DNA from 4 places in the Actinomadura sp. NPDC048394 genome. Region 4 is predicted to be linked to each of the others. Evidence: riboswitches for the same ligand, from Rfam matches in the RefSeq annotation. Region 4 holds a riboswitch; each other region holds the start of a gene.
The links. Region 4 has a riboswitch for cobalamin ahead of AB0C78_RS07260 (ribonucleoside-diphosphate reductase subunit alpha). Riboswitches for the same ligand answer to the same signal wherever they lie in the genome.

Region 1: it holds a riboswitch for cobalamin, as region 4 does, so the genes downstream of both, bluB (5,6-dimethylbenzimidazole synthase) here and AB0C78_RS07260 (ribonucleoside-diphosphate reductase subunit alpha) in region 4, are expected to answer to the same signal.
Region 2: it holds a riboswitch for cobalamin, as region 4 does, so the genes downstream of both, AB0C78_RS38500 (CbtB domain-containing protein) here and AB0C78_RS07260 (ribonucleoside-diphosphate reductase subunit alpha) in region 4, are expected to answer to the same signal.
Region 3: it holds a riboswitch for cobalamin, as region 4 does, so the genes downstream of both, cobN (cobaltochelatase subunit CobN) here and AB0C78_RS07260 (ribonucleoside-diphosphate reductase subunit alpha) in region 4, are expected to answer to the same signal.

What each region holds. Positions count from the first base shown of each region.
Region 1 covers NZ_JBEZJL010000001.1:140,159-147,254, reverse strand. The annotation lists gene AB0C78_RS00780 (hydroxymethylglutaryl-CoA lyase) at 1-398, shown strand, start outside; gene AB0C78_RS00775 (acyl-CoA dehydrogenase family protein) at 401-1,549, shown strand; gene AB0C78_RS00770 (MarR family transcriptional regulator) at 1,586-2,032, opposite strand; gene AB0C78_RS00765 (class I SAM-dependent methyltransferase) at 2,147-2,815, shown strand; gene AB0C78_RS00760 (DUF4240 domain-containing protein) at 2,878-3,447, shown strand; gene AB0C78_RS00755 (DUF4260 family protein) at 3,530-3,949, shown strand; cobalamin riboswitch at 3,993-4,185, shown strand; gene bluB (5,6-dimethylbenzimidazole synthase) at 4,220-4,834, shown strand; gene AB0C78_RS00745 (GNAT family N-acetyltransferase) at 4,891-5,772, shown strand; gene AB0C78_RS00740 (RNA polymerase sigma factor) at 5,909-6,490, shown strand; gene AB0C78_RS00735 (hypothetical protein) at 6,483-7,096, shown strand, end outside.
Region 2 covers NZ_JBEZJL010000072.1:3,406-10,501, forward strand. The annotation lists gene AB0C78_RS38490 (branched-chain amino acid aminotransferase) at 1-965, opposite strand, end outside; gene AB0C78_RS38495 (3-isopropylmalate dehydrogenase) at 1,142-2,197, opposite strand; cobalamin riboswitch at 2,327-2,518, shown strand; gene AB0C78_RS38500 (CbtB domain-containing protein) at 2,552-2,785, shown strand; gene AB0C78_RS38505 (CbtA family protein) at 2,958-3,683, shown strand; gene AB0C78_RS38510 ((2Fe-2S)-binding protein) at 3,700-4,431, opposite strand; gene serA (phosphoglycerate dehydrogenase) at 4,933-6,519, opposite strand; gene AB0C78_RS38520 (hypothetical protein) at 6,732-7,096, opposite strand, start outside.
Region 3 covers NZ_JBEZJL010000078.1:13,006-20,101, reverse strand. The annotation lists gene cobJ (precorrin-3B C(17)-methyltransferase) at 1-753, opposite strand, end outside; gene AB0C78_RS40095 (precorrin-8X methylmutase) at 753-1,373, opposite strand; gene AB0C78_RS40090 (precorrin-3B synthase) at 1,370-2,521, opposite strand; gene AB0C78_RS40085 (hypothetical protein) at 2,559-3,617, opposite strand; cobalamin riboswitch at 3,695-3,814, shown strand; gene cobN (cobaltochelatase subunit CobN) at 3,871-7,096, shown strand, end outside.
Region 4 covers NZ_JBEZJL010000008.1:65,477-72,572, forward strand. The annotation lists gene AB0C78_RS07240 (antibiotic biosynthesis monooxygenase) at 1-216, opposite strand, end outside; gene AB0C78_RS07245 (copper resistance CopC family protein) at 280-828, opposite strand; gene AB0C78_RS07250 (YcnI family protein) at 825-1,541, opposite strand; gene AB0C78_RS07255 (hypothetical protein) at 1,618-2,232, opposite strand; cobalamin riboswitch at 2,341-2,567, shown strand; gene AB0C78_RS07260 (ribonucleoside-diphosphate reductase subunit alpha) at 2,661-4,931, shown strand; gene AB0C78_RS07265 (ribonucleotide-diphosphate reductase subunit beta) at 4,931-5,929, shown strand; gene AB0C78_RS07270 (hypothetical protein) at 5,989-6,285, shown strand; gene AB0C78_RS07275 (aldo/keto reductase) at 6,362-7,096, opposite strand, start outside.

The DNA.
Region 1 (7,096 bases), on a different contig from region 4:
GCTCGCAGCTGAGCATCGGCGACACGATCGGCGTCGGCACGCCCGGCCACGTCACCGCGCTGATCGAAGCGCTGGTCGCGGCGGGCATCGGCACCGAGCGGCTGGCCGTGCACTTCCACGACACCTACGGGCAGGCGCTCGCCAACACGCTCGCCGCGCTGCGCGCCGGCGTCACCGTCGTGGACGCGTCGGCGGGCGGCCTCGGCGGCTGCCCGTACGCCGAGAGCGCCACCGGGAACCTGCCCACCGAGGACCTCGTCTGGATGCTGAACGGGCTCGGCGTCGAGACGGGCGTCGACCTCGGCAAGCTCGTCGCCACCAGCCGCTGGATGGCGGGGCGGCTCGGCCGCCCGAGCCCGTCCCGCGTCGTCCAGGCCCTGTCACCGAAAACGGAGTAATGATGATCGACTTCAAGCTCAGCGACGAGCAGGAGGAGCTGCGGCGCACCGTCGAGCGGTTCGCGCGCGAGACCGTCGCCCCGGTGATCGGGGACCTGTACGAGCGCGGCGAGTTCCCGTACGACATCGTCGCGGCGATGGGCAAGATGGGGCTGTTCGGGCTGCCGTTCCCCGAGGAGCACGGCGGGATGGGCGGCGACTACTTCGCGCTCTGCCTGGCGCTGGAGGAGCTGGCCCGGGTCGACTCGTCGGTCGCGATCACGCTGGAGGCGGGCGTCTCGCTCGGCGCGATGCCGATCTACCGGTTCGGGTCGGACGAGCAGAAGGCGCGCTGGCTGCCGATGCTGACGTCCGGTGAGAAGCTCGCCGGGTTCGGGCTGACGGAGCCGGGCGGCGGCTCCGACGTCCCGGGCGGCATGCGGACGACGGCCCGGCTGGACGGCGACTCGTGGGTGATCAACGGGTCGAAGGCGTTCATCACCAACTCCGGCACCGACATCACCGCGTTCGTGACCGTCACCGCGTTCACCGGCGACGGCGAGATCTCCACGATCATCGTGCCGAGCGGCACGCCCGGCTTCACCGTCGGCCGCAAGTACTCCAAGGTCGGCTGGTCGTCCTCGGACACCCGCGAGCTGTCGTTCGACGACGTCCGCGTCCCGGCGGAGAACCTCGTCGGCGAGCGCGGCCGGGGCTACGCGCAGTTCCTGCGGATCCTGGACGAGGGCCGGATCGCGATCGCCGCGCTGTCGGTCGGCCTGGCGCAGGGCTGCGTGGACGAGTGCCTGCGCTACGCGGGCGAGCGGCAGGCGTTCGGCAAGGAGATCGGCCGCTACCAGGCCATGCAGTTCAAGATCGCCGACATGGAGGTCCGCGCGCACACGGCCCGCCTCGCGTACTACGCGGCGGCGGCGAAGATGCTGGCCGGGGAGCCGTTCAAGAAGGAGGCGGCGATCGCCAAGCTCGTCGCGTCGAACGCGGCGATGGACAACGCCCGCGACGCCACGCAGGTCTTCGGCGGGTACGGCTTCATGAACGAGTACGCGGTCGGCCGCTTCTACCGGGACGCGAAGATCCTGGAGGTCGGCGAGGGGACGTCGGAGGTGCAGCGGATGCTGATCGCCCGCGCCCTCGGCCTGCCCCCGGCCTGAGACCGGAGCGGGAGAGGGGGCGCGCCCCTCTCCCGCTCACTGGACGATGCGGTCGAGGACGGCGAAGGCCCTCAGGACCGTCTCGCGCTCCTCCTCGGTGCAGCGGTCCTGGAGGGCGCGGCTCAGCCATTCGTCGCGGGCCTGCCGGGAGCCCTCGACCCATTCGCGTCCGGCGTCGCTCGGCGTGACCAGCTGGCGGCGGCCGTCCTGCGGGTCGGGGTCGCGGCGGATCAGGCCGCGCTCCTCCAGCACGGCGAGCGTGGCGGCCATCGACTGCGGGCGGACGCCCTCGGCCGCGGCGAGCCCGCTCGCGGTGGCGGCCCCGTCCTTGAGCAGCCGGCTCAGTACCGCCGTCTGCGACGGCGTGAGATCGTGGGCTCCGCCGATCTCGCGCAGCCTGCGGCGCAGCCGGCTGAACACGACCCGCACCTCGCGGGCGGCGCGGGCGGCCGACGGGGAGATGGCCTCGACGCTGTCGCTCATGACCCCAGTGTAATTTATTCAGTTCAAACTGTCCAGTTCAACCTGTCCAATGCGCGGGTTGACGGCGGCCGGGGCGCGCGCCGAGCATGGTGATCAAGACGGGGAGGCGACGCCATGGCGGGAACGGCCGGGACGGGGCCCGGGGAGATCGCGCGCGACGGGTCGGCGGTCGAGTTCTACGCCGCGCTCCCGCCGGACGTCGCGAGCGCCGCGCTCGTCCACACGACGATCCCGGCCGGCACGCCGATCCTGGAGCTGGGCGCGGGCGCCGGGCGGGTCACCCGTCCGCTGATGGAGTTCGGCCATCCGGTGACGGCGGTGGACGACTCCGCCGCGATGCTCGCCCGGATCGAGGGCGCGCGGACGGTCCGCTCGCCGATCCAGGACCTCGACCTGCCCGACCGGTTCGGCTGCGTGCTGCTGATGTCGTACCTGGTCAACTACGGCGACCGGGACGCCCTCCTGGCGGCCTGCCGGCGCCACGTCCGGCCGGACGGCGTGGTCGTGATCCAGCGCGACACCGACGCCACCTGGCGCGACGACGCCCCGCGGGAGTGGACGCGCGACGGCGTCCGGTACCGGAAGGCGCGGGTCGAGCGGCCCGAGCCCGGGACCGTCGTCGCGACGCTCGAATACCGGATCGGGGAGCACCGCTGGACGCACACGTTCACGACCCGGCGCCTCGGCGACGAGGACCTGCCCGCGGTGCTGGAGGCGGCGGGCCTGCGCCTCGACCGCTTCCTGGACGACGACGGCGCCTGGTTCACCGCCCGCCCCGTCTAACCGGTATGTCCGACCCGTACGCCACATTGGTCGGCGGACGAAGCCGAGGTGCGGGAGGACGCATGGACGAGCAGGCCTGGTGGGATCTGATCGAGGACGCGCGGGCCGAGGCCGGCGAGCACGCCGACGACCGCGACTCCCCCGACGACCCGCTGGTCGACCTGGTGACCGATCGGCTCCTCGCCCTGGACGGCCCCGGCATCGTCGCGTTCGACGCCATGCTGACCCGCGTCCTCGACTCGGCGTACCGGCGGCCGCTCTGGAACGCCGCCTACCTCATCGAGGGCGGCTGCGGCGACGACGGCTTCATGGACTTCCGCGCCGGCCTCGCCCTGCTGGGACGCGACGTGTTCACCCGGGCCGTCGACGACCCCGACACCCTGGCCGACGTCCCGACCGTCGTGCGGATGGGCCAGGAGGACGAGGGCTGGATCGGCGCGGAAGGCCTGCACTACGCGGCCCGCAACGCCTACAAGCGCACCATCGGAGAGACCGAGTCGTTCGACGCGGCGATGGAGTCGGCCGTGCGCGCGATGCAGCGCCCCGAGCATCCCGTGGGCGACGACTGGAACGTCGAGGACGACACCGCAACCCGCCTCCACCTCCCCCGCCTAGCCGCCCTCTTCCTCTGACCACCTGGTTCAGCTCATGAGCTTGACAGCTAATGAGATTAGCTTTAGGTTGTGGCTAACGTCATTAGCCAGGAGGTAGGTCATGAGCACCGTCACCGCGCACGCCGTCCGCAAGCACCTCGTCCCCGTCGTTGTCCGCCGCAGCGCGTGGGGCGCGAACGCGCTGTTCTGGACCGCGTTCGCCGTCGTCGAAGGCGTCAACCACGGCTGGGTCGCGGCGCTCCTGGCCGTCGTGTTCTTCATCGCGCCCGACCTCACGTTCCTGGCCGGGATGCGCGACGCGCACACCGTCGAGCGCGGGCAGCTCCCGGCGCGCGCCGTCCCGTACTACAACGCCGCGCACCGCGCGCTGGTCCCGCTCGCGCTCATCGCGCTCTACACCGTCGCCCCGATCACGTGGGCGCCGATCTTCGCCGGGCTCTGCGGCTGGATGGCGCACATCTCGTTCGACCGCGCCGTCGGCTACGGCCTGCGCACCAAGGACGGCTTCCAGCGCCGCTGACCCCCTCCCCCGTCCCGGACGAGGGCACCGCTACGATCGCGGACGGCGTGAACTGACGCGAGGTGCCCCTCGGGGAGAATCGGGAAGCCGGTGCGAATCCGGCACGGGCCCGCCGCGGTGACCGGGGAGCCGCCGCCCATGCGCGCGAGCGCGGCCACTGGCCGGAAGGCCGGGAAGGCGGGCGGTGAGGCGTCGATCCGGGAGTCCGAAGACCGGCCTCGCTCCGACGGCCGCCCGACCGGGCGGCCCGACCGCAGCGGGAGCCTGCCCATGAACCTCTACGACGTCATCCACCGCCGCCGCGACGTGCGCGCCGAGTTCACCGGCGCGCCGATCCCGGACGGCGTCCTCGACCGGATCCTCACCGCCGCGCACGCGGCGCCGAGCGTCGGCCTCTCCCAGCCCTGGGACTTCGTCCTGGTGCGCGACCCGGACGCCCGCCGCGCGTTCCACGACCACGTCCGTGCCGAGCGCGACGCGTTCGCCGCGACCCTCACCGGCGACGCCGCGGACCGCTTCGCCCGCATCAAGATCGACGGGGTGCTGGAGTCGAGCCTCTCGATCGTGGTCACCTACGACGCCGAACGCGGCGGACCGGCCGTCCTCGGCCGGCACGCCATCGCCGACGCGGGCCTGTACTCGGTCTGCCTGGCCGTCCAGAACCTCTGGCTGGCCGCGACGGCGGAGGGACTCGGCGTCGGCTGGGTGTCGTTCTACCGGGAGCCGTACCTGCGCGGCCTCCTCGGCATACCGGAGGGCATCCGCCCGGTCGCGTGGCTGTGCGTCGGGCCCGTCACCCACCTGGAGACGGTCCCCGACCTCGAACGCCACGGCTGGCGCCACCGCCGCGCCCTGAACGCCGCCGTCCACCACGACCGCTGGTGAGCGCCGTCCCCGGATAATCAGGTGCGCACCCGCGCCCGTCGCGTGATCATGCGTGCATGGACCCGGTACGCATCAGGCGCATGGCGCGGGACGACCTCGTCGCGACCGAGCGCGCGGCGGCGGTGACGTTCCTCGAAGGCGACCGCCTCACCCGGCGAGCGAACGAACCGGAACCCGAACCGCCGACCGAAGAGCAGTCCCGCCGCCTGATCGACCGCCTGGACCACTTCCTGTCCGTCGATCCGGACGGCTGCTGGATCGCCGAGGACGGCCGGGACGTCGTGGGCTTCGCCATCTCCCAGAACCGCGAACGGCTCTGGTACCTGGCGACCTACGGCGTCCTGCCGGGCCGGCAGGGCAAGGGCATCGGCAGGCGCCTGATGGACGCCGTCCTCGCCCACGCCGGCGACCGCCCGGGCCTGTTCTCCTCGACGGTGCATCCCGCGGCGACCCGCCGCTACCGGCTGGCGGGCTTCACCTTGCACCCGCAGATGCGGATGGTCGGCACCGTCGACCGGTCCACGCTGCCCGCCGTGCGTGGCCTGCGGGAGGGGCGCGCCGACGACCTCGAATGGATGGACGAGCTGGACACCGCCGTCCGCGGCGCGGGCCACGGCCCCGACCACGTCCACATGCTGGAGACGCTGCGGCTGGTCGTCTCCGACGCGCCCGGCCGGCGCGACTACGTCTACATCGACGAGGCCGCCGGACGTCCCGCGCTGCTCGCCGCCGACCGTCCCGAGACCGCCGAGACCCTGCTGTGGGAGGCGCTCGCCAGCGCGCGCGGGGACACGCTCGTCAACTGCATCACCACAGACAACCACTGGGCGGTGGACGTCGGCCTCGCCGCCCGCCTCGACATCGGCCAGGAGGGCTACATCGCCGTCCGCGGCATGCCCGCCCCCGCCCCCTACCTGGCGAGCGGCCACTACCTATGATCCGACCGTCCGGCCCGGAGAAGACCGTCCGGCCGGAGAAGGGGTCGGACGCTTCCGGGCAATCAAGGACGTGACCCCCCTCCACGCTTCCAGAAGGGTCCCGCATGACCCTTCCCCCAGCGCCACGGGACGAGCCGTGACGCGCGGATCGGCGGAGCCGTCGGACGCCGACATCATCACCGCCGCGCAACGCGACCCCGAACGGTTCGCCGACCTCTTCGACCGGCACTACCGGGACATCCACCGCTACGTGGACCGGCGGCTCGGCGCGGACGCCGCCGACGACATCGCGGCCGAGACGTTCCTGATCGCCTTCCGCCGCCGCGCCGTCTTCGACACCGCGCACGCCTCGGCGCGGCCCTGGCTGTACGGCATCGCGACCCGGCTGATCAGCCGCCACCGCCGCGACGAGCTGCGCCGCTACAAGGCGATGGCCCGGATGCACACCACCGGCGTCGTCGAGAGCCACGAGAGCAGCGTGACCTCAGCGGTGGACGCCGCTAGCTTCGGCCTGAGCCCGGCCCTCGCACGCCTGCGGCACGGCGACCGCGACGTCCTGCTCCTCGTGGCGCTCGCCGAACTCAGCTACCCGGAGGTCGCCGAAGCCCTCGGAATCGCCTACGGCACCGTCTGCTCGCGGCTGAGCCGCGCCCGCAAGCAGGTCCGCGCCGCACTGCGCGCCTCGGGACACGACGAGGAGGACGACGACCGTGGATGACCTGACCCTCATCAGCCGCATGCACACCGCCGAACGCCCCCCGTCCCCCGAGACCACGCAGACGGCCCGCCGCCGCCTCCTCGCCGAAGCCACCGCAGCCGCCGGGACGCCCACCCGGAGCCGCCGCGTCGCACCGCTCCCCCGGTCCAAGCGGGCGATAATGCTCGTCGCGGCCGCCACCGCCTGCGTCCTCGCCGGTGTCTCCTGGACGGCCTACCGGTGGGAGACGCGGCCGCTCTACCACCCCGAACCGCTGGCCGACCAGAGCGGGCCCGCGTCCACGTTCCTGCTCTCCGCCGCAGACGCGAAGACGCAGCACGCGTCGGACGGACGGTTCTGGCACGTCCACCGCGTCGTGGGCGAAACCGTCGTGGTGTCGTCCCCCTACCACCCCGGCGTCCACTACACGGTGCAGCTCACCCAGGACGCCTACAGCCTCGGCGCCAAGACGGCGAAGGAGTTCGGCACGCTCCCCGGCAGCAACAGCCCGGTGAACGGACTGGAGTGGGACGGCCCGAACGTCAACGTCCGCCCCGCGACACCCGCCGATGCTAAGGCGTGGGAAGCGGATCTGCGCCCCAGCGCTTCAGACCTCCACCTCACCGG
Region 2 (7,096 bases), on a different contig from region 4:
CGGCCGACCGGGCTGATGATCGCGGCGGTGCCGCAGCCGAACACCTCGGTGATCTCGCCGGACGCGCAGCCGGCCTGCCACTCGTCGATGCTGATCTTGCCCTCCTCGGCCGGGATGCCGAGGTCGGGGGCCAGCTTGAGCATCGAGTCGCGGGTGACGCCGGCGAGCAGCGTGCCGGTGAGCGCGGGGGTGAGCAGCCGGGCCTGCGAGCCGGACCCGTAGACGAACATCAGGTTCATCGAGCCGACCTCCTCGACCCAGCGGTGCTCCACCGCGTCGAGCCAGACGACCTGGTCGCAGCCCTGCTCGACGGCCTCGGCCTGGCCGGCGAACGACGCGGCGTAGTTGCCGCCGAACTTGGCCTCGCCGGTGCCGCCCGGCGCCGCGCGGGTGTAGTCCTGCGACAGCCACACCGAGACGGGCTTGATCCCGCACGGGTAGTACAGCCCGGACGGGGAGGCGATGACCATGAACAGGAACTCGTTCGCCGGGCTGTTCACGCCGAGCGCGCGGGTCGTGGCGAACATGAACGGCCGCAGGTAGAGGCTGTGGCCCTCGGTGTCGGGGACCCACTCCTTGTCGGTGCGGACGAGCAGCTCGACGGCGTCGACGAACAGCTGCTCGGGGATCTCCGGCATGGCCATCCGCTTGGCGGAGCGGTTCATCCGGGCCGCGTTCATGTACGGCCGGAAGGTGACGATCGAGCCGTCCGGCTGCTTGTAGGCCTTGAGGCCCTCGAACAGCTCCTGGGCGTAGTGGAACACCTGGCTGGCCGGGTCCATCGGGATCGGCCCGTAGGGTTCGAGCTTGGCGTCGTGCCAGCCGCGGTCCGCCGAGTACCGGACCGTGACCATGTGGTCGGTGAAGTACCGGCCGAAGCCCGGATCGGCCAGGACGCGCTCGCGCTCGGCGGCCGTCGCGGGCCGCTCGGTCAGCGTGATCTCGAAGTCCAGGGTGTCGCTCATCGCCGTTCGTCCTCTCCCGATCGCCGGTGCGGCTCCATTGCCGCTGCGGCGTCCTTAGTCCCTATTGTCGTACTTCGTTCCTCGACCCCACTCCTCGTACGCGGCGCATACGGAAAACCGGGCGCGCCGCGAGGCGCGCCCGGAGTGTCCCTGCTCGTAGCCGGAGAGGCGCGCCCTCAGCCCGATACTCGCTTGGCGATCGCGTCGCCGATCTGCGCGGTCGACCGCGTCCCGAGCGCGCCGCGCTCGGCCAGGTCGTCGGAGACGGCCTGCTCGACCCGGCGGGCCGCGTCGCCGGCGCCGATGTGGTCGAGCAGCATCGCGACCGACAGGATCGTGGCGGTCGGGTCGGCCTTGCCCTGCCCCGCGATGTCGGGGGCGCTGCCGTGCACCGGCTCGAACATCGACGGCGCCGTCCGGTCGGGGTTGACGTTCCCGGACGCGGCGAGCCCGATGCCGCCGGCGATCGCGGCGCCGATGTCGGTGATGATGTCGCCGAACAGGTTGTCGGTGACGACGACGTCGAACCGCTGCGGCTGGCCGACGAAGAACATGGTGGCCGCGTCGACATGGCAGTAGTCGGTGCTGACCTGCGGGTACTCCGCGCCGACCTGCTTCATCACGCGCTGGTAGAGATCACCGGCGAAGGTCAGGACGTTGTCCTTGTGGACCAGCGTCAGCCTCTTGCGCGGCCGCGACGCGGCGACCTCGAACGCGTACCGGACGACCCGCTCGACGCCGAACGCGGTGTTGACGCTCTCCTGCGTGGCGACCTCGTGCGGGGTGCCCTTGCGCAGGACGCCGCCGACGCCCGTGTAGGGGCCCTCGGTGCCCTCGCGGACGACGACCATGTCGATGTCGTCCGGCGTGACGTCGGCGAGGGGGGTCTTCACGCCCGGGAACAGCTTCACCGGGCGGAGGTTGACGTAGTGGTCGAGCTCGAACCGGGTCCGCAGCAGCAGCCCGCGCTCCAGCGTCCCGCTCGGGACGCTCGGGTCGCCGACGGCGCCGAGCAGGATGACGTCCTGGCCGCGCAGCTCCTCCAGCACCGAGTCGGGCAGCGTCTCCCCGGTCCGGTGCCAGCGGGCGGCGCCCAGGTCGTAGGAGGTCTGCTCGAACGCGAGGTCGCTGGACGGGGCGACGGCCTCGAGGACCTTCAGTCCCTCGGCGACCACCTCGGGGCCGATCCCGTCACCGGGGATGACGGCCAGACGAATGCTGCGGGAAGCCATGGGCGTACTGTACTGCAAACGTCTCACTGCTTGGGCGTTCGTCTCATATCCCGGTACGCGGGTCTCGCCGCCGGCGACCCGGCGTCACCTTTGTCACTTTTCGCGGGGTTGACGGGCCGGGTGGGAGAAGGGACGCTCTCCTCGACAAGTTCACATCGAGGCGACGGTGCGCAGGAACCTGGTGCGAATCCAGGACGGTCCCGCCACTGTGACCAGGGAGTCTCCCCCCACCGCACGACCACGGCCGGGCCACCGGCGGGAAGGTCGGCGGGAGACGGCGATCTGGGAGTCAGGACACTGACCCGTCGTCCTCCCGCAACCGGGGCGAGTGCACCCCGTGAGGAGAACCCCGACATGGCCGAGTCCGCCGTACCGTCCGCCACGTCCCCGCAGGCCGAGCCGTCCGCGGCGCCGCTGCGCCTGCCGATCCGCGACATCGTGCCGTGGGCGGTGCTCGCCGTCGTGCTGGCCGCGATCCTGATCTACTTCGTCGGCGCCGAGCAGGGCGCCACGTCGATCTTCGGCGGCACCTGGGTGCACGAGTTCACCCACGACGGCCGCCACCTCCTCGGCTTCCCCTGCCACTGAGTTCCACGCAAGCCCGGCCCAAGGGCCTCGCCTGGCGGCTCGGCCCTTGACCGTGCTTGGGCGAGCGCGAACTCGCTTCGCGAGCTTCCCGGTGGACTCGCCTCCGGCGTCGTCCACCGGTCAGATAGCGCGCTCGCGCGGTGGCCGGGGATTCCGATTCGAGGAGATGTCGATGAGAGCACTGCTGGTCCGCGGGATGCTCGCGGGCCTGGCGGCGGCCGCCCTGGCCCTGGTCGTCGCCTGGCTGTACGGGGAGCCGCAGGTCGGGCACGCGATCGCATTCGAGGAGGCGCGGGCGCACGCCGAGCACGCGGGGCACGAACCGGAGGTCGTCGGCCGGGGCGTGCAGAAGACGGCCGGGCTGATCACCGCGATGGCCGTGTACGGGGTGGCGCTCGGCGGCCTGTTCTCGATCGCGTTCGCCTTCGCGGCGGGACGGCTCGGACGGCTCGGCGCGCGCGCCACGGCCGCCCTGGTCGCCCTGGCCGGGTTCGTCGCGATCGAGCTGGTGCCGTTCCTGAAGTACCCCGCGACGCCCCCGGCGGTCGGCAACCCGGCGACCATCGGGAGCCGGACGGCGCTGTACTTCTGCATGATGGCGCTGGGCGTCCTGGCGACGACCGCGGCGGTGATCGTGTGCCGCCGCCTCGTCCCCCGGCTCGGGGCCTGGAACGCGATCACGGTCACCGCGGTCGGCTACGCCGTCCTGCTGGCCGTCGTGTACCGGCTCACGCCGAAGCCCGACGCGATCCCGGAGCACTTCCCGGCGACGGTCCTGTGGAACTTCCGGATCGCCTCTCTGGGCGTCCAGCTCGTCCTGTGGGCCACGATCGGGCTGCTGTTCGGGTACCTGACCGAGCGTTCGGTCGCGCGGCGGCGCGCCGCCGTCCTGGTCTGAGGGCCGCGGGCCGTCGTCACGGGCGCCTCCGTGGCGACGGCGCGGCGCGGCGCGGCGGGCGGCGCAGGCCGCAGTCGCCGCACATCTCGCCGCCGGGCGGGACGCGGTAGTACAGGCAGCAGTTGCGCCGGGTGAAGCCGTGCGGGCCCAGCGTCCCGGTCCCCGCCAGGGGCGGGCGGGACAGCAGTTCGCGGACGATCGCGGTGCGGGCGCCGTCCGGCGGGCCGACGTTCAGGCCGCCGGCGAGCGCCGATGCCGCGTTCCCCCACAGCAGGCCGTCCGCGAGGCTCGTGAAGGTCAGCATCGTCGCGCGCAGCGGCTCCAGCTGGCCCGTGACGACCTGGCCGTGGACGAGGTCGGCGGCTTCGGCGGCGCCGCCGGCGCGGTGCCCGCGCGGCTCGGCCAGCCAGAGCGCTACGGGGGCGCCCGGCGCCCACCGCCAGTGCAGGCCGGCCAGGTCGGGCACGACGCCCAGCGCCGCCGCCGCGACGACGGGCGACCAGAGGCGCGACGCGAGGCCCTGGAACAGGATGGACGCGGCGACGCGCCGCTCGCCGGTGCCGAGCCGCTCCGCGTAGAGGCCGGTGAGGCCCGCGAGGCGTTCCGGGTCGCGTTCGGGCAGCGGCCGCCACGTCGGATCGGCCTCCTCGGCCGGATCGGTGGAGATCGCGAAGTACGGCCCGAGGCGCCCGGCGGCGCTCAGCGCCTCCCTGACCTCCCCGGGCCCGGCGGGCATCGGCGACGGCATGGCGTTCACCCTGCCATGCCCGTCCCGGCGCACGGCCGCGAGGCCGCCGCAGGGCCGGGAGGGCGGGGCGCGCTAGCGGGAGGGGTGGCCGCCGTTGTCGCGGCGGTCCAGGGCCGTCTGCAGGGCGCGGGCCGCCTCCTCGGCGGCGTCGTCCGCGGGCACGGTGGTACGGGTGGTGTCGTTCATGATCGCTCCGAATCGCTGAGGCTGGGTGCCGGGGCCGCCGGGACGCGTGGTTCGCACGGGTCCGGGCGCGGGATCGGGCTGATGGCCGGGCGAAACCTCCGCAGCGGTGCCGGCCCGCCGATGTCAGGCCCCGCTGCGGCAGCGAAGGATTACCGCGAAACGCCGCATGATTACTTGCGACGGTACCCGCCGTTCCGGCGACTGTCCCGACCCGTGGCGTAAAATCTCAACATGTGAGACGTGACGGTGGGCAGGAACGCGACGGGCGGGGGCCCGGCCGAAGCCGGACACCCGCCCGTCACGGTCGCCCAGAGATCAGTCGAGGTCGACGCGGCGGCCCATGTCGGCGCCCACCTCGGCGGTGATCGCGTCCACGAGCTGCGGCGGGATGCCGGAGTCGACGGTCAGCGCGATCAGCGCCTTGCCGCCCTTGGCGTCCCGGCCGACCTGCATGCCGGCGATGTTGACCTCGGCGTCGCCGAGCAGCTTGCCGACGGCGCCGACGATGCCCGGGCGGTCCACGTAGGAGAAGAACGCCATGTGCGCGGTCGGCACCAGCTCCATGTTGTAGCCGTTGATCTCGATGATCCGCTCGGCGTGCTTCGGGCCGGTCAGCGTGCCGGACACCGACACCACCGCGCCGTCGGCCATCGTGCCGCGCACCTGCACCACGTTGCGCCAGTCGGGGCTGTCCTCGCTGGTGGTCAGGGTGACCTCGACGCCCCGGTCGCGGGCCAGCAGCGGCGCGTTGACGAACGTCACCGACTCCTCGACGACGTCGGAGAACACGCCCTTGAGCGCGGCCAGCTCCAGCACCTTGACGTCGTGCTCGGCGATCTCGCCGCGCACCACCACGTCCAGCCGGACCGGCACGCCGCCGGCGAGGGCGGTGAAGATCCGGCCGAGCTTCTCGGCGAGCGGCAGGCCCGGCTTGACGTCCTCGGCGACCGCGCCGCCCTGGACGTTCACCGCGTCCGGCACGAACTCGCCGGACAGCGCCAGCTTCACCGAGCGGGCGACCTGCGTGCCCGCCTTCTCCTGCGCCTCGTGGGTGCTGGCGCCGAGGTGCGGGGTGACGACCACGTTGTCGTGGTGGAACAGCGGGCTGTCGGTGCAGGGCTCGCTGCTGAACACGTCGATGCCGGCGCCGGCGACCCGGCCGTCCTTCAGCGCGAGGTCGAGCGCCTCCTCGTCGACGATCCCGCCGCGCGCGGCGTTGACGATCCGCACGCTCGGCTTGACCTGGTGCAGCTCGCGGTCGCCGATGAGGCCGAGGGTCTCGGGGGTCTTCGGCAGGTGGACGGTGATGAAGTCGCTCTGCTGGAGCAGCTCGTCGAGGGTGACGAGCTTCACGCCGAGCTGCGCCGCGCGGGCGGCCTGCACGTACGGGTCGAACGCGATCACGTTCATGTCGAAGGCGGCGAGCCGCTGGGAGACCAGGACGCCGATGCGGCCGAGGCCGAGCACGCCGACGGTCTTGCCCTGCAGCTCGACGCCGGTGTACTTGGACCGCTTCCACTCGCCCTGCTTGAGGGCGGAGTGGCCCTGCGGAACGTTCCGGGCGGTGGCGAGGAGCAGCGCGATCGCGTGCTCGGCGGCGGTGACGATGTTGGAGGTCGGCGCGTTGACGACCATGACGCCGGCCTTGGTGGCGGCCTCCACGTCGACGTTGTCGAGGCCGACGCCGGCGCGCGCGACCACGCGCAGCCTCCCGGCGTGCTGGAAGACCTCGGCGGTGACCTTGGTGGCGCTGCGGACGATCAGGGCGTCGACGTCCGCGACGGCGGGCAGCAGCTTGGCCTTGTCGCTGCCGTCGACGTGACGGACCTCGAAGTCGGATTCCAGCACGGCGATGCCGGCCGGGGAGAGCTCTTCTGCGACGAGGACGACGGGCTTGCTCAAGGAAACAGTCCTTCGGAAGTCGGATGTTCGGCTGGTGTGCAGGTGAAGTCGCGAGTCACCTCGTCGTGCCCTCGCCCCCAGCGGCGAGTCTATCCCCCGGCGGGCGGCGGGGTCCGCGACAGGGAAGGACCGGCCGGTAACTCCGTTGTGTCCGCCGGGGCGGGGCCGTCCTCACCTCCCGGCCTCACCTCCGGCCTCACCCCCGGCCCCGGTCACGCGGCGTTCGGCTCGGGCATCGCGGCCAGCACGGCGGCGACCCGCTCGGCGTCGCCGACCCGGACGTGCGGGACGTCCACGAAGATCCGCAGCGGCCCGGCGGGCAGCCCGAGCTCCTCGGCCACGTGCAGCTGGACCTCGCGCAGCGGGATGTAGGCCAGGTAGCCGCGGAAGACGTCCTGGGACCGGAACATCCCGGTCATGATCAGCCGGTAGCCGCGGATGCGGAACGACAGCGCGGTCAGGCACGGCACGGCGGCGGCGTCCTCGCCCGGCAGCGTCAGCGAGATCCAGGCGCTGGTCGTCCACGGCCTCGCTCGCAGCAGGCCGACGACCCAGCGCAGCTGGTCGGCGCCGTCGA
Region 3 (7,096 bases), on a different contig from region 4:
CTCCCCCGGCGCGGCGGGTTCCGGCAGCTCGCGGCGGGTCCGCTCGTGCACGCGGCTCGGCAGGATCGCGACGGAGAAGTACGGGACGGTCTCCGGGTCGACGTCGGCGAGCGGCAGCGCCCGCTGCCCGTCGGTGGTGGCGCGCTCGACGTACCAGGCGTCGTCCAGGCGGCCCGCCTCGTCCAGGGCCGCGCGGACGCCGCCGAACGTCCGGCCGAGCTTCAGCACGGCGGCCGAGTCGGTCACGGCGAGGCGGCGGGCCAGGTCGTCGGGCGGCAGCGTGCCGGGCAGGACGGTCAGCACCTCGTCGCGCTCCACGAGGGGGCGGCCCAGCTCGGCGGACGCGGCGCTCACCGACGTCACGCCGGGCACGACCGTCGTCGGGTACCGGCCGGAGAGCCGCTTGTGCAGGTGCATGTACGAGCCGTAGAAGAACGGGTCGCCCTCGCACAGCACGACGACGTCGCGTCCGGCGTCGAGGTGCTCGGCGAGCCGTGCCGCGCACCGCTCGTAGAACTCCTCCAGCACGGCGCGGTAGTCGTCGGTCCTCTCGGTGGTGACCGGGTAGATCAGCGCTTCCTCGATCTGCCCTTCGCGCAGGTGGGGGGCCGCGATGCGGCGGGCGATGCTGCGCCCGTGCCGCGCCGCGTGGTGCACGACCACGTCCGCGGACTCCACGAGCCGGGCCGCCTTCACCGTGATCAGTTCCGGGTCGCCGGGGCCGAGCCCCACCCCGTACAGGTGTCCGGTCATCACTCTTCCTCGCTGGCGATGGCGTTGATCGCGGCGGCGGTCATCGCGCTGCCGCCGCGCCGCCCGCGCACCACCAGGTACGGCAGGCCGGACGCGGCGAGCGCGTCCTTGGACTCGGCCGCGCCGATGAACCCGACCGGGATCCCGAGCACGGCGGCGGGCCGGGGCGCGCCGTCCGCGACCATCTCCAGCAGCCGGAACAGCGCGGTCGGCGCGTTGCCGATCGCGACGACGGAGCCGCCGAGCCGGTCCCGCCACAGCTCCAGCGCGGCGGCGCTGCGGGTGGTGCCGAGTTTCTCCGCGAGCGCGGGCACGCGGGGGTCGGCGAGCGTGCAGACCACGTCGTTGCCCGCCGGGAGGCGCCGGCGGGTGACGCCCGCCGCGACCATCTGCGCGTCGCACAGGATCGGGCGCCCGGCCAGCAGCGCCTCGCGGGCCGCCGCGACGACGCCGGGCGCGTGGTCCAGGTCGCGGACCAGGTCGGTCATCCCGCACGAGTGGATCATGCGGACGGCGACCCGGGCGACGTCGTCCGGCAGCCCCGCGAGGTCCGCCTCCGCCCTGATGGTCGCGAACGACCGCCGGTAGATCTCCGCGCCGTCGCGGACGTAGTCGATCACTCGCTCCTCCGTGTCGTGGCGGCGGCCGCCGCCGTCGCCGTCAGGTCGTGCGGCCGGGCGCGGACCTCGCCGCCGAGCCGCACCTCGTAGCCGCCGGGGACGGCCACGACCGCGACGTGCCGGTCGGCGGGCCGCCCGCACTGCCGCTCGCAGCCCGACCAGTGCACCGGCAGGCCGCCGCCGGCGCGGCGGGCGCGGGCCGCGTCCGCGCGCACGTCGGTGAGCGACTTCGCGCAGCCGGGACGGCCCGCGCAGGACGTCAGCCCCGCCCAGTCGGGTCCGGTGACCAGGCCAGGGAAGTGTGACATGTCCGCGACGCCGGGAATGACGACGCCCCGCCACGGAGTGACAATGATCTCCCCGGCGGCGCCCAGCCCGGCCGGGTCGAGGCGGCCGAGCGGGACCAGCCCGGAGAACGCCGTCCGCCCGTCCCGCTGCGGGATCGCGCCGAGCGGCGTCCTGCGCGGGGTCGCGGGAACCGGCACGGGCTCCGCCCGGTCCCCCGCCAGCGGAAGGTCGCGGCCGAGTTCGGCGAGCCGCCATTCGCTCGTCCGGACGCGCAGGAACGCGCGGGCGGCGTCCAGCGCGAGCGCGGCGGCGTCCTCGGGACGGGCCCGCAGGCCGCTGTCCTTTCCGGCGAGGACCAGCGCGAACGCGTCCGGCGCCACCGCGTACAGGCCGACGTCGGCGCGCAGCGCGATGACGTCGCCGCGCCCGTCGTCGACCGCGAACAGGAACCGGCCGGGGAGGCCGGCGAGCTCCGGGTCGGCGCAGAGGCCCGCGTCCAGCGCCGCCACGACCGGCCGGGCGTCCAGCAGCCCGTCTCCGTCGCGTCCGGTCAGCACGCTGCCGAGGATGTTGCGGACGCGTTCGTGCGTCGCGGACGGCAGCAGCCCGGCCTCGCGAAGCCGCTCGCCCAGCTCGGTCTCGGCCCCGTCGGCGAGCCCCCTGATCTGCAGGTTCGCACGCGATGTCAGTTCGAGGAAGCCGTCGCCCAGCTCGCGCGAGGCGGCGGCGAGCGCGTCGAGCTGCGCCCGCGCGAGCGCGCCGCCGGGCAGCCGGACGCGCGCCAGCCCCCCATCGGCGGCGGCATGCACCCGCAGGGCCCCCGGACACCGGTCCGGCTCCGAACGCGAAGACGACGACACGGCCGGAACTCTAACCCGGACCGGGGAACGCGACCGCTCAGTAGGCCATCGCCGAGCCGCAGTGCCCGAACCCCGCGAAGGTCGTCTGGAACGCGCCGTCGACGGCCCTGCCGAACGCGTCCAGGCCGTTCAAGCAGGCATAACGCGGTTCCCCGCTCGAAACGAGGCCGATCGCGACGCCCTCGCCCGGCTTCCGCGAGATCGTCTGGGTGACCCGCATCGGCCTCCCTTCGGTGAAGGCGAACAGGACGACGGCGTCCGGCCGGCGCATGAGCCCGTATCCGGTCCGGCCGTCCGGGCTCATGGTGGCGGACGAGACCGCCCCCGGACCGCCCGGCGCGCGGAACAGGACCCGCCCCTCGCGCAGGCCGGACCCGCCTTCGCGGGTGTCGGTCGCGCGGACGGTCACGTTCCGGACGGCGGCGTCCTGCCCGGCCCCGGGGACGACGTCGCCGGTGGCGTAGCCGAGCGTCCGCCCGTCGCGGGCCCAGACGATCTCGCCGATGACCGAGGGCCCGGCCGCGCTCCAGGTGCGGCGGCTCCCCGTCGCGGTGTCCAGCACGGTCAGCGCGGCACGTGGCGGGCTCGCGGCGGCCAAACTGTGCGGCGCGCAGGGGGCGGTCGTGTAGGCGAGCCGGTCGCCTCGGCGGTTCATCGCGAGGCCGGCGACCAGCGCGGGCGTGGTGCCGCCGCGCAGCGGCGCGAGCCCGGTCACGTGGCCGTCACCGGTCAGCCGGAACCGGAAGAGGCGCGTCTCGCACGGGTCGCTCCGGGACGCCGCGACGACGAAACTCCCGCCCGGCCCGGCGAGGATCTCCTGTACCTCACCCGCGGAGTCCGGCGGCCGCACCGTGTCGACGACGCGCCCGGGCCCGTTCACGGTGGGCGGCGTGCGCACCTCGATCCACGGCCCCTGCCGTCCCGCGCTGAGCATGAAGCGCGGTGCCTGGTAGCCGAAACGCCCTGCCGTCTGCGGGGTCTCTCCGCCCACCGTCGCACCGACCGTGGCGATGGAGGCGGCGACCAGGACCGCCAGCCCGGCGGGCGCCGCCCAGCGCTGGAACCGCCACGAGACCGGCTCGCTCTCCCGTCGCATCGGAAGATCGTCCCACGGTGCTCCCCCGGGCGCGCCGGGCCGGAAGGAATCGGGTTAGGGTGTGGGCGGCGGCAAGGGAGGAAGCCGGTGCGAATCCGGCGCGGTCCCGCCACTGTCACCGGGGAGCGGACCCCACCGAAGGCCACCGCGCGAGCGGGAAGGCCGGGGCGAGCGCCGATCCGGGAGCCAGGAGACTCCGTGCCGCCGCTGTCTTGACCTGCGATTCGGGGCGAGGACCCCGGGTGAGGACGCGATCCGCGTGATCCTGCTGCTGTCCACCTCGGACACCGACCTGCTCAGTGCGCGCGCGAGCGGCGCCGGCTTCCGGCTCGCCAACCCGGCCCGCACGTCCGTGGACGACCTGCCCGCCCTCGTGGACGGCACCGACCTGGTGGTCGTGCGGCTGCTCGGCGGCCGGCGCGCGTGGGAGGAGGGCCTCGACGCGCTGCTCGCGGGGCCGCGTCCCGTGGTGGTGCTCAGCGGCGAGCAGGCACCGGACGCCGAGCTGATGGAGCTGTCGACCGTCCCCGCCGGGGTGAGCGCCGAGGCGCACGCCTACCTGGCGCACGGCGGTCCCGGCAACCTCGCCGAGCTGTTCGCCTTCCTGTCCGACACGGTGCTGCTCACCGGGTTCGGGTTCGCTCCCCCGGCGCCCACCCCGACCTGGGGCGTGCTGGAGCGCGAGCGCCGGTCGGGCGAGGGGCCGGTCGTCGGCGTCCTGTACTACCGCGCCCATCACCTCGCCGGGAACACCGCGTTCGTCGAGGCGCTGTGCCGGCAGATCGAGGCGAAGGGCGGGCAGGCGCTCCCGGTGTTCTGCGCGTCGCTGCGCACCGCCGAGAAGGAACTCCTGGACACGCTCGGACGGGCCGACGCGCTGGTCGTCACCGTGCTCGCGGCGGGCGGTACGAAGCCGGCGTTCGCGGGCGCGGGCGGCGACGACGAGGCGTGGGACGTGGGCGCGCTCGCCGGGCTGGACGTCCCGATCCTGCAAGGGCTGTGCCTGACCAGCGAGCGCGCGGCGTGGGAGGCCAACGACGACGGCCTGTCGCCGCTGGACACCGCGACGCAGGTGGCGGTGCCGGAGTTCGACGGCCGGATCATCACGGTGCCGTTCTCGTTCAAGGAGACCGACGAGGACGGCCTCAGCGTCTACGTCGCCGATTCGGAGCGCGCCGCGCGGGTCGCCGGGATCGCCGTCCGGCACGCGCGGCTGCGGCACGTCCCGGCGCAGGACAAGCGGGTCGCGCTGATGCTGTCGGCGTATCCGACCAAGCACGCGCGGATCGGCAACGCGGTCGGGCTCGACACCCCGGCCAGCGTCGTGAAGCTGCTCGCCGAGATGCGCGAGCGCGGCTACGACGTCGGCGGCGAACTGCCCGCCGAGGGCGACGCGCTGATGCACGCGCTCATCGCGGCGGGCGGGCAGGACCCCGACTGGCTGACCGAGGCGCAGCTCACCGGCAACCCCGTCCGCATCCCGGCGGCGCGGTACAAGGCCTGGTACGCGACGCTCCCGCAGGACCTGCGCGACGGCATCGAGCGGCACTGGGGCCCGCCGCCCGGCGAGCTGTTCGTGGACGACTCCCAAGACCCGGACGGCGAGATCGTGCTCGCCGCGCTGCGGTCCGGGAACGTCGTCGTGATGGTGCAGCCGCCGCGCGGGTTCGGCGAGAACCCCGTCGCGATCTACCACGACCCGGACCTTCCGCCGAGCCACCACTACCTGGCGGCGTACCGGTGGGTCGCGGACGAGTTCGGCGCGGACGCGATCGTCCACGTCGGCAAGCACGGGAACCTGGAGTGGCTGCCCGGCAAGTCCGCCGGGATGTCGGCGTCCTGCGGGCCGGACGCGGCGGTCGGGGACCTGCCGCTCGTCTACCCGTTCCTGGTGAACGACCCGGGCGAGGGTACGCAGGCCAAGCGGCGCGCGCACGCCACGCTCGTCGACCACCTGATCCCGCCGATGGCGCGGGCGGAGAGCTACGGCGACATCGCGCGGCTGGAGCAGCTCCTCGACGAGCACGCGAACATCGCGGCGCTCGACCCGGCGAAGCTGCCCGCGATCCGCGCGCAGATCTGGACCCTCATCCAGGCCGCCCGCCTGGACCACGACCTCGGCTTGGACGACCGTCCGCACGACGCCGAGTTCGACGACTTCCTGCTGCACGTGGACGGCTGGCTGTGCGAGGTGAAGGACGTCCAGATCCGCGACGGCCTGCACGTCCTCGGCGCCGCCCCGGCCGGGGAGACGCGCGTCGACCTGGTGCTGGCGATGCTGCGGGCGCGGCAGATGTGGGGCGGTTCGGTGACGCTGCCCGGCCTGCGCGAGGCGCTCGGCCTGAAGGAGGACGGCGGCTCCCGGAACGAGGTCGACGCCGTCGAGGAGCGGGCGCGCGCGCTGGTCACCGCGATGGAGGAGCGCGGCTGGGACCCGTCCGCCGCGTCCGACGTCGCGGACGGGCAGGTCGCCGACATCCTCCGGTTCGCCGCGACGGAGATCGTCCCGCGACTGGAGAGGACCAGCGACGAGATCGGCATGGTGCTGCACGCCCTCGACGGCGGGTACGTGCCGGCCGGGCCGAGCGGGTCGCCGCTGCGCGGCCTGATCAACGTGCTGCCGACCGGCCGGAACTTCTACTCCGTCGACCCGAAGGCCGTCCCGTCCCGGCTCGCCTACGACACCGGCCGCGCGATGGCCGACTCGCTGCTGGACCGGTACCGCGAGGACACCGGCGAGTGGCCGCGCTCGGTCGGCCTGTCGGTGTGGGGCACCAGCGCGATGCGCACGTCCGGCGACGACATCGCCGAGGTGCTGGCGCTGCTCGGCGTCCGCCCGGTGTGGGACGAGGCGTCCCGCCGCGTCACCGGCCTGGAGCCGGTGCCGCTCGGCGAGCTCGGCCGCCCGCGCATCGACGTCACGATCCGGATCAGCGGGTTCTTCCGCGACGCGTTCCCGCACGCCGTCGCGATGCTCGACGACGCCGTGCGGATCGCGGCGGACCAGGACGAGCCCGACGAGATGAACTTCGTCCGCGCGCACGTCCGGGCGGACACGGCGGCGCACGGCGACGAGCGGCGGGCGACGCTGCGGGTGTTCGGGTCGCGGCCCGGCGCGTACGGGGCCGGGATCCTGCCGCTGATCGACAGCCGGAACTGGCGCGACGACTCCGACCTCGCCGAGGTGTACGCGGTGTGGGGCGGCTACGCCTACGGGCGCGGGCTGGACGGCGTCCCGGCGCGCGGCGACATGGAGAACGCCTACCGGCGGATCAGCGTCGCCGCGAAGAACACCGACACGCGCGAGCACGACATCGCCGACTCCGACGACTACTTCCAGTACCACGGCGGCATGATCGCGACCGTGCGGGCGCTGACCGGCAGGGCGCCGAAGGCCTACATCGGCGACAGCACCCGTCCGGACGCCGTCCGCACCCGCACGCTCGACGAGGAGACGTCCCGCGTCTTCCGCGCCCGCG
Region 4 (7,096 bases):
GGAGCGGAAGCCCCGGGAGTGGTCGTCGGCGGACGTCCAGCGGATCCGCAGGATGTAGCACTCGGGTTCGTCGACGCAGCGGGACAACTCGTAGTCGACGCACTGCGGGGCGGCGGCGAGCGGGACGGCGGCGCGGGCGTAGGCGGCCTCGAACTCCTCCGCCCTCGCCCGGTCGATCCGGTAGCGGATGTACTCGACGATCATCGGGGCCCCCATGAATGATCCTCCGGTCGGGTAATCACTGTAACAACGTAATCACCCGACCGGAAGACTTCATGATCATTCGTTCGGGGACGCTCCCGAGGTGCGCCGGTACCAGGCGAACCCGCCGCCCGCGAGCGCGACGACGGCGGCGGCCAGGCCGATCCACAGCCAGCCGGACGAGCCGCCGGAGCCGTTGCCGGACGCCTTCGCGGCGGGCGCGGACGCGGCGGGCGCGCCCCCGGCGGCCCCGGTCGACCCGGTGACGGTGAACGTGTACGTGCCGCTGATCGGATGGCCGTCCGGCGACACGACGCGCCAGCCGACCGTGTACACCCCGTTCGGCAGCGTGCCCTTCACCGCCTCGGTGACCTTGTTGTCCACCGCCTGGGCCTTGCCCGCCTCGTGCCGCCCGCCCTTCGCGTCCGTCAGCACGACCTGCGGCAGCTGCACCGGGTCGGCGTAGGTCAGGACGATCTGGGTGGGCGGCGCGATCGTCGCGTTCGCGGCCGGGTTCGCGCCGGTCAGCGACGTGTGCGCGGACGCGGGCGGCGCGGCCAGCGCGAGCGCGAGCGCGGCGAAGGCCGCGCCGGCGCCGGCGGCGGTGCGCCGGACGGCCCGGCTCACGCCCGGCTCCGCGCGCGGGACAGGCCGTAGCCGCCGACCGCGATGCCGATCACGCCGACGCCGATGCCGACGCCGCCGAGGACGCGCGCGGTGCCGTCGTCCGAGCTCGCCTCGGTCTTCGCGGCGGCCGGCTTCGACTGCGCGGTGAGCCCGGCGGTGGCGGCGTCGCCGGTGCCCTTGGGCGTCAGCTTCAGCGTGGGCGCCGGGTGCTCGGGCTCGTTCGAGCCGTCGCCCGGGTCCTGCTCCCACTTGACGACCTGGCCGTCGGAGTAGGTCTGGTCGGCCTTGAACATCATCGTGTCGGTGTCGGTCGGCAGCGGGCCGAGCGAGACGTCGAACTCCTGGAACTGGCCGGGCTCGATCTTGCCGCCGGACCAGGTGATCTGCGTGACGGCCTTGGTCAGCTCGCCGCCCTCGGTCTTGATCGGCTTCGGCAGCGTGGACTCGACGACCTTCGCCGTCCAGCCGGGGACGGGACGCACCGACACCGACGCCACCGGGTGGTCGGCCGGGAGGTTCACGACGAGCTTGGTGGTGTCGGCGTGGTCCTCCTCGTTCGGCACCCGGAACGAGACCTTGGCGTAGGAGCCCTGCTCGGCGGTCTTCGGGTTGACGGTGACGTGCGCGGACGCGGCGGTGGCGAAGGCGATCAGACCGAGGCCGGTCAGCGAGGCGAGCGTGCCGAGCCGGCGGGCATGCGTGCGGGAAGGCAAGACGGAACTCCGTTCGAGTCGTACGGGAATGGCCGGGCGCCGGGGGTCCGGCGGCCGGTGACGTACGGCGCTCGCCTCAGAGGCGGGCGAGCGCCCTCGAACGCGGCGGGGGTCCCCGCCGGACGACCTGGTGCCGGAGCGCGCGTCCCGTGGCGAGCGCGCCGGCCGCCACCGGCACCACGGGGGTACGCACCGGGCGCTCCGCCGGTTCGATCAGCAGCAGCGCGAGCAGCAGCCGGATCGGCCGGTCGGCGGCGGACGCGAGGCGCCGGGCGAGGGACCACGCGGCCCGCTCGCCGCGCCGCAGCCACCAGGCGGCGGCGATGGCGGCGGCGACGTGCGCGAGGGTCATGGAGGTGCCGGAGCCGTGCATCGCGGGCGCCGCGGCGGCGTGTCCCGCATGGGCGGTGGTGTCGCAGTCGCGCATGCCCTCGGTCGCGCTCGCGAACAGGGTGTGCAGCGCGAACTGGCCGCCGAGCAGCCCGCCCATGATCGTCGGGAGGGAGCGCTCGTGGCCGGCGAGGGCGAGGGTGACGGCGAGGACCGCGCCGAATCCGGCGAGCACCGCCCAGCCCGGCACGGGGTCGTGCGAGGCGAGGTCGTGGCCGAGGGTCGCCAGCGTGACGCACACGGTCGCGAAGACGACCGCGCGCGCGGTGCGGAAGACCGGCTGCCTGGGACGCGGGGACATGACGGGGACATCGTCCCACCTCCGTCCGGGCGGCCGCATCCGACCCCCGGGATCCGATCCCGACGCGCCCTACATGTTGGGGTTGCGCAATGAGGATCAACAAGATGTAGGGTTCAATCCCGTGCTGGTTCGCCCCCGCCGCTCGCGGCGGGGGCGTCGCAAGAGGGAACCCGGTGCGAGTCCGGGACTGCCCCGCAGCGGTGAGCGGGAACGACCGCCGTCACAGGCACTGAACCGGGCGACCGGATCGGGAAGCGACGGCCAGTAGGTCGTGCCTCCGGACGGAGGCGCGGCGCCCGCGAGTCCGAAGACCTGCCATGCACGCCGTACGTCCGAGGCTTCGCGGGTGAGCCGGGGGACGGTGCGCGGCAGCATGCCGTCGCTCCCGTTCGCATGCCCTCGCGAGGCCGGCTCACGAGGGAGAGAACGTGACAGTCACCATGCAGGCGCCGGCGGCGCCGGGGATCGCCGCCGACGTCGCGGCGGCCTGTGCCGGCATCGAGGGGACCGCGCCGGAACGGGTGCTCGGCGCGGTCCGCGCGGGGGACGGCGCGAGCGCCGCGGACCTGCGGGACCTCGCGATCGGGGAGGCCGCCGCGCTGGTCGCGGCGGAGCCGGGGTACTCGCGGGTCGCCGCGCGGCTGCTCGCGGGCCGGATCCGCGACGAGACCGCCGAGGCGGGCGTCCGGAGCTTCGCGGAGTCCGTCGCCGCCGCGCACGCCGAGGGACTCCTCGCGGACGGCCCCGCCGCGTTCGTCGCCGCGAACGCCGCCGCCCTGGACGCCTTGATCGATGAGGAGGCGGACGACCGGTTCGGCTACTTCGGCCTCCGCACCCTCTACGACCGCTACCTGCTGCGGCATCCGCGGACCCGGCTCGTGTTGGAGCGCCCGCAGCACTTCTTCCTGCGGGTGGCCGTCGGTCTGTCCGAGAGCGTGGAGGAGGCCGCCGAGCTGTACGGGCTGCTCAGCACGCTGTCGTACCTGCCCAGCTCGCCGACGCTGTTCAACTCGGCGGCGCGCCGCCCGCAGCTGTCGTCGTGCTTCCTGCTGGACTCGCCGCGCGACGAGCTGGAGGCGATCTACGAGCGGTACGGGCAGGTCGCGCGGCTCAGCAAGTACGCGGGCGGGATCGGGATCTCCTGGACGCGGGTCCGCTCGCGCGGGTCGCTGATCCGCGGCACGAACGGGCACTCCAACGGGATCGTCCCGTGGCTGCGCACGCTGGACGCTTCCGTCGCCGCCGTCAACCAGGGCGGCCGCCGCAAGGGCGCCGCGTGCGTGTACCTGGAGCCGTGGCACGCCGACGTCGAGGAGTTCCTCGAGCTGCGCGACAACACCGGCGAGGACGCGCGCCGCACCCACAACCTGAACCTGGCGAACTGGGTCCCGGACGAGTTCATGCGCCGCGTCGAGGCGGACGGGACGTGGTCGCTGTTCGACCCGAAGGAGGTCCCGGAGCTCACCGACCTCTGGGGCGACGCTTTCGACAAGGCGTACCGGGCGGCCGAAAAGGAGGGCCGGTACGTCCGGCAGGTCCCGGCCCGCAAGCTCTACGGGCGGATGATGCGCACGCTCGCGGAGACGGGCAACGGGTGGATGACCTTCAAGGACGCCGCGAACCGGGCCTGCAACCAGACCGCCGAGCCGGGCCGGACCGTCCACCTGTCGAACCTGTGCACCGAGATCCTGGAGGTCACGGGCGACAACGAGGCGGCGGTGTGCAACCTCGGGTCGGTGAACCTGGCGGCGCACGTGGCGCCGTCCGGGATCGACTGGGACCGGCTCCGCGCGACCGTCCGCACCGCCGTCCGGTTCCTGGACCGCACCATCGACCGCGGCTTCTACCCGACGCCCGAGGCGGAAACGGCCAACCGGAAATGGCGTCCCGTCGGGCTCGGCGTCATGGGTCTCGCGGACGTGTTCTTCACGTTGCGGCTCCCGTTCGACTCCGCCGAGGCCCGCGAGCTGTCCACCCGGATCGCCGAGGAGATCGCGCTCGCCGCGTACGGCGCGTCCGCCGACCTCGCCGAGGCGCACGGCCCGCTCCCCGCCTACGCCGAGACCCGCACCGCGCGCGGGCAGCTGCACCTCGACCACTTCCCGGACGCCGCGCCCACCCGTCCCGCCGAATGGGACGCGCTCCGCGCCCGCATCGCCGACGTCGGGCTGCGCAACTCGCTGCTGATCGCGATCGCGCCGACCGCCACGATCGCGTCCATCGCGGGCTGCTACGAGTGCATCGAGCCGCAGGTGTCCAACCTGTTCAAGCGCGAGACGCTGTCCGGCGAGTTCCTGCAGATCAACGGGTACCTCGTCGAGGACCTCAAGTCGCTCGGGCTGTGGAACGACGCCGTCCGCGAGGCGATCAAGCGGGCGAACGGCTCGATCCAGGGCCTGGTCGACCTGCCCGAGGAGATGCGCGAGCTGTACCGGACGGCCTGGGAGCTGCCGCAGAAGGCGCTCATCGACCTCGCCGCCGCCCGCACCCCGTACATCGACCAGTCGCACTCCCTGAACCTGTTCATGGAGACCCCGACGATCGGGAAGCTGTCCTCGATGTACGCCTACGCGTGGCGCAAGGGCCTCAAGACCACCTACTACCTGCGCTCCCGTCCTGCCACGCGGATCGCGCAGACGACCGTCGCCGCGACGGTCTGCTCCCTGGAGAACCCCGAGACCTGCGAGGCGTGCCAGTAATGCCGCTGCTCGACCCCGGCATGGACCTGACCCTGCGGCCCATGCGCTACCCCGACTTCTACGAGCGCTACCGCGCCGCGATCCGCAACACCTGGACGGTCGAGGAGGTGGACCTCGCCTCCGACCTCGCGGACCTCGCCCGCCTCACGCCGGCGGAGCTGCACCTGGTGAACCGGCTCGTCGCGTTCTTCGCCACCGGCGACTCGATCGTGGCGAACAACCTCGTCCTCAACCTGTACAAGCACGTCAACGCGCCGGAGGCCCGACTGTACCTGTCGCGGCAGCTGTTCGAGGAGGCCGTGCACGTCCAGTTCTACCTGACGCTCCTCGACACCTATCTGCCCGACCAGGACGAGCGGGCGCGGGCGTTCGCGGCGATCGAGCACATCCCGTCCATCCGCGCGAAGGCGGAGTTCTGCTTCCGCTGGATCGACTCGCTCGGGTCGCTGGACGAGCTGCGCACCGCCGCCGACCGGCGCGCGTTCCTGCTCAACCTGATCTGCTTCGCCGCGTGCATCGAGGGCCTGTTCTTCTACGGCGCGTTCGCCTATGTCTACTGGCTGCGGTCCCGGGGCCTGCTGAACGGCCTCGCGTCCGGAACCAACTGGGTTTTCCGGGACGAGTCGATGCACATGGAGTTCGCGTTCTCCGTCGTCGACACCGTCCGGGCGGAGGAGCCGGAGCTGTTCGACGCGGAGCTGACCGCGCAGGTCACCACGATGCTGGAGGAGGCCGTCGAGGCGGAACTCGCGTTCGCCCGCGACCTGTGCGGCGACGGCCTGCCCGGGATGAGCGCCGGCGACATGCGCGCCTACCTGGAGTACGTCGCCGACCAGCGGCTCGCCCGGCTCGGCCTGCCCGTCCGGTACGGGACGGCGAACCCGTTCGCGTTCATGGAGCTGCAGGACGTCCAGGAGCTGTCGAACTTCTTCGAGCGCCGCGTCTCGGCGTACCAGATCGGGGTCGAGGGCGAGGTGGCGTTCGACGAGGCGTTCTGACGAACTTTCCGGCGGGGGCGCGCGTTGAACTGGGAGAAGCTAGGCCGAGGAGGAAGAACGTGGCTTCTCTCATCGACCGGATCATGAAGTTCGTCCGGGGACCGCAGGGGCAGAAGGCCCGGGCGAAGGCGGAGCAGTTCGCCCAGAGCCCCCAGGCGCAGAAGGCGCGGGCCAAGGCGGAGCAGTTCGCGCACGGCCCGCAGGGGCAGAAGGCCCGCGCCAAGGCCGAGCAGCTCGCCCGCAGCCCGCAGGCGCAGAAGGCGCGCGCGAAGGCGGAGCGGTTCATCAACGACCCGCGCAACCAGGAGAAGGCCCGCAACCTTCTCTCGCGCCTGCGCGGCGGCCCGCGGCGCTGACCCGCCCAGGACGGCCCGCGGCGCTGACGCGCCCAGGACGGCCCGCCCCGAACCGGGGCGGGCCGTCCGGTGCGGGTCAGGTGTCGAGGTTGGCGAGGTAGGACTCGTTGCCCTGGGCGCCCGCCGCCGCGTCCGGCGGGACGATCTCCTCCAGCCGCGCGAAGACGGACGCGTCCAGCGCCAGGTCGCCGGCGGCGGCGTTGGCGCGGGCGTTCGCGGCCTTGCGGGTCCCCGGGATCGGCAGCGCGCCCCGCTCGACCAGCCAGGCCAGCACCAGCTGCGCCGTCGTGACGCCCTGCTCGGCGGCGAGCGTCGCCACCCGGTCCGCGAGGGAGACGTTCCGTTCCACGTTGCCGGCCTGAAAGCGGGGGTTGCCGCGCCGCCAGTCGCCCGCCTCCAGATCGTCGAACCCGCGGACCTGGCCGCCGAGGAGCCCGCGCCCGAGCGGGCTGTAGGCGACGAACGCGACGCCCAGCTCCGCGCACGCCGGGATCAGCTCCCTCTCGGGCGCCCGCTGGAACGGCGAGTACTCGGTCTGGAGCGCGGTCACGGGGTGGACGGCGTGCGCGCGGCGCAGCGTCCGCGCCGACACCTCCGACAGCCCGTACCCGCCGATCTTCCCGGCCCGGACGAGGTCGCCCAGCGCGCCGGCCGTCTCCTCGATCGGGGTCGTGGGGTCGAGCCGGTGCAGGTAGTACAGGTCGACGTGGTCGGTCCGGAGCCGCGCCAGGCTGGCGTCCAGGGCCTTCCGGACGTACTCGGGCCGCCCCATGCCGGGCACGAGGATCCCGTTCGCGTCCTGGTTCCCGCC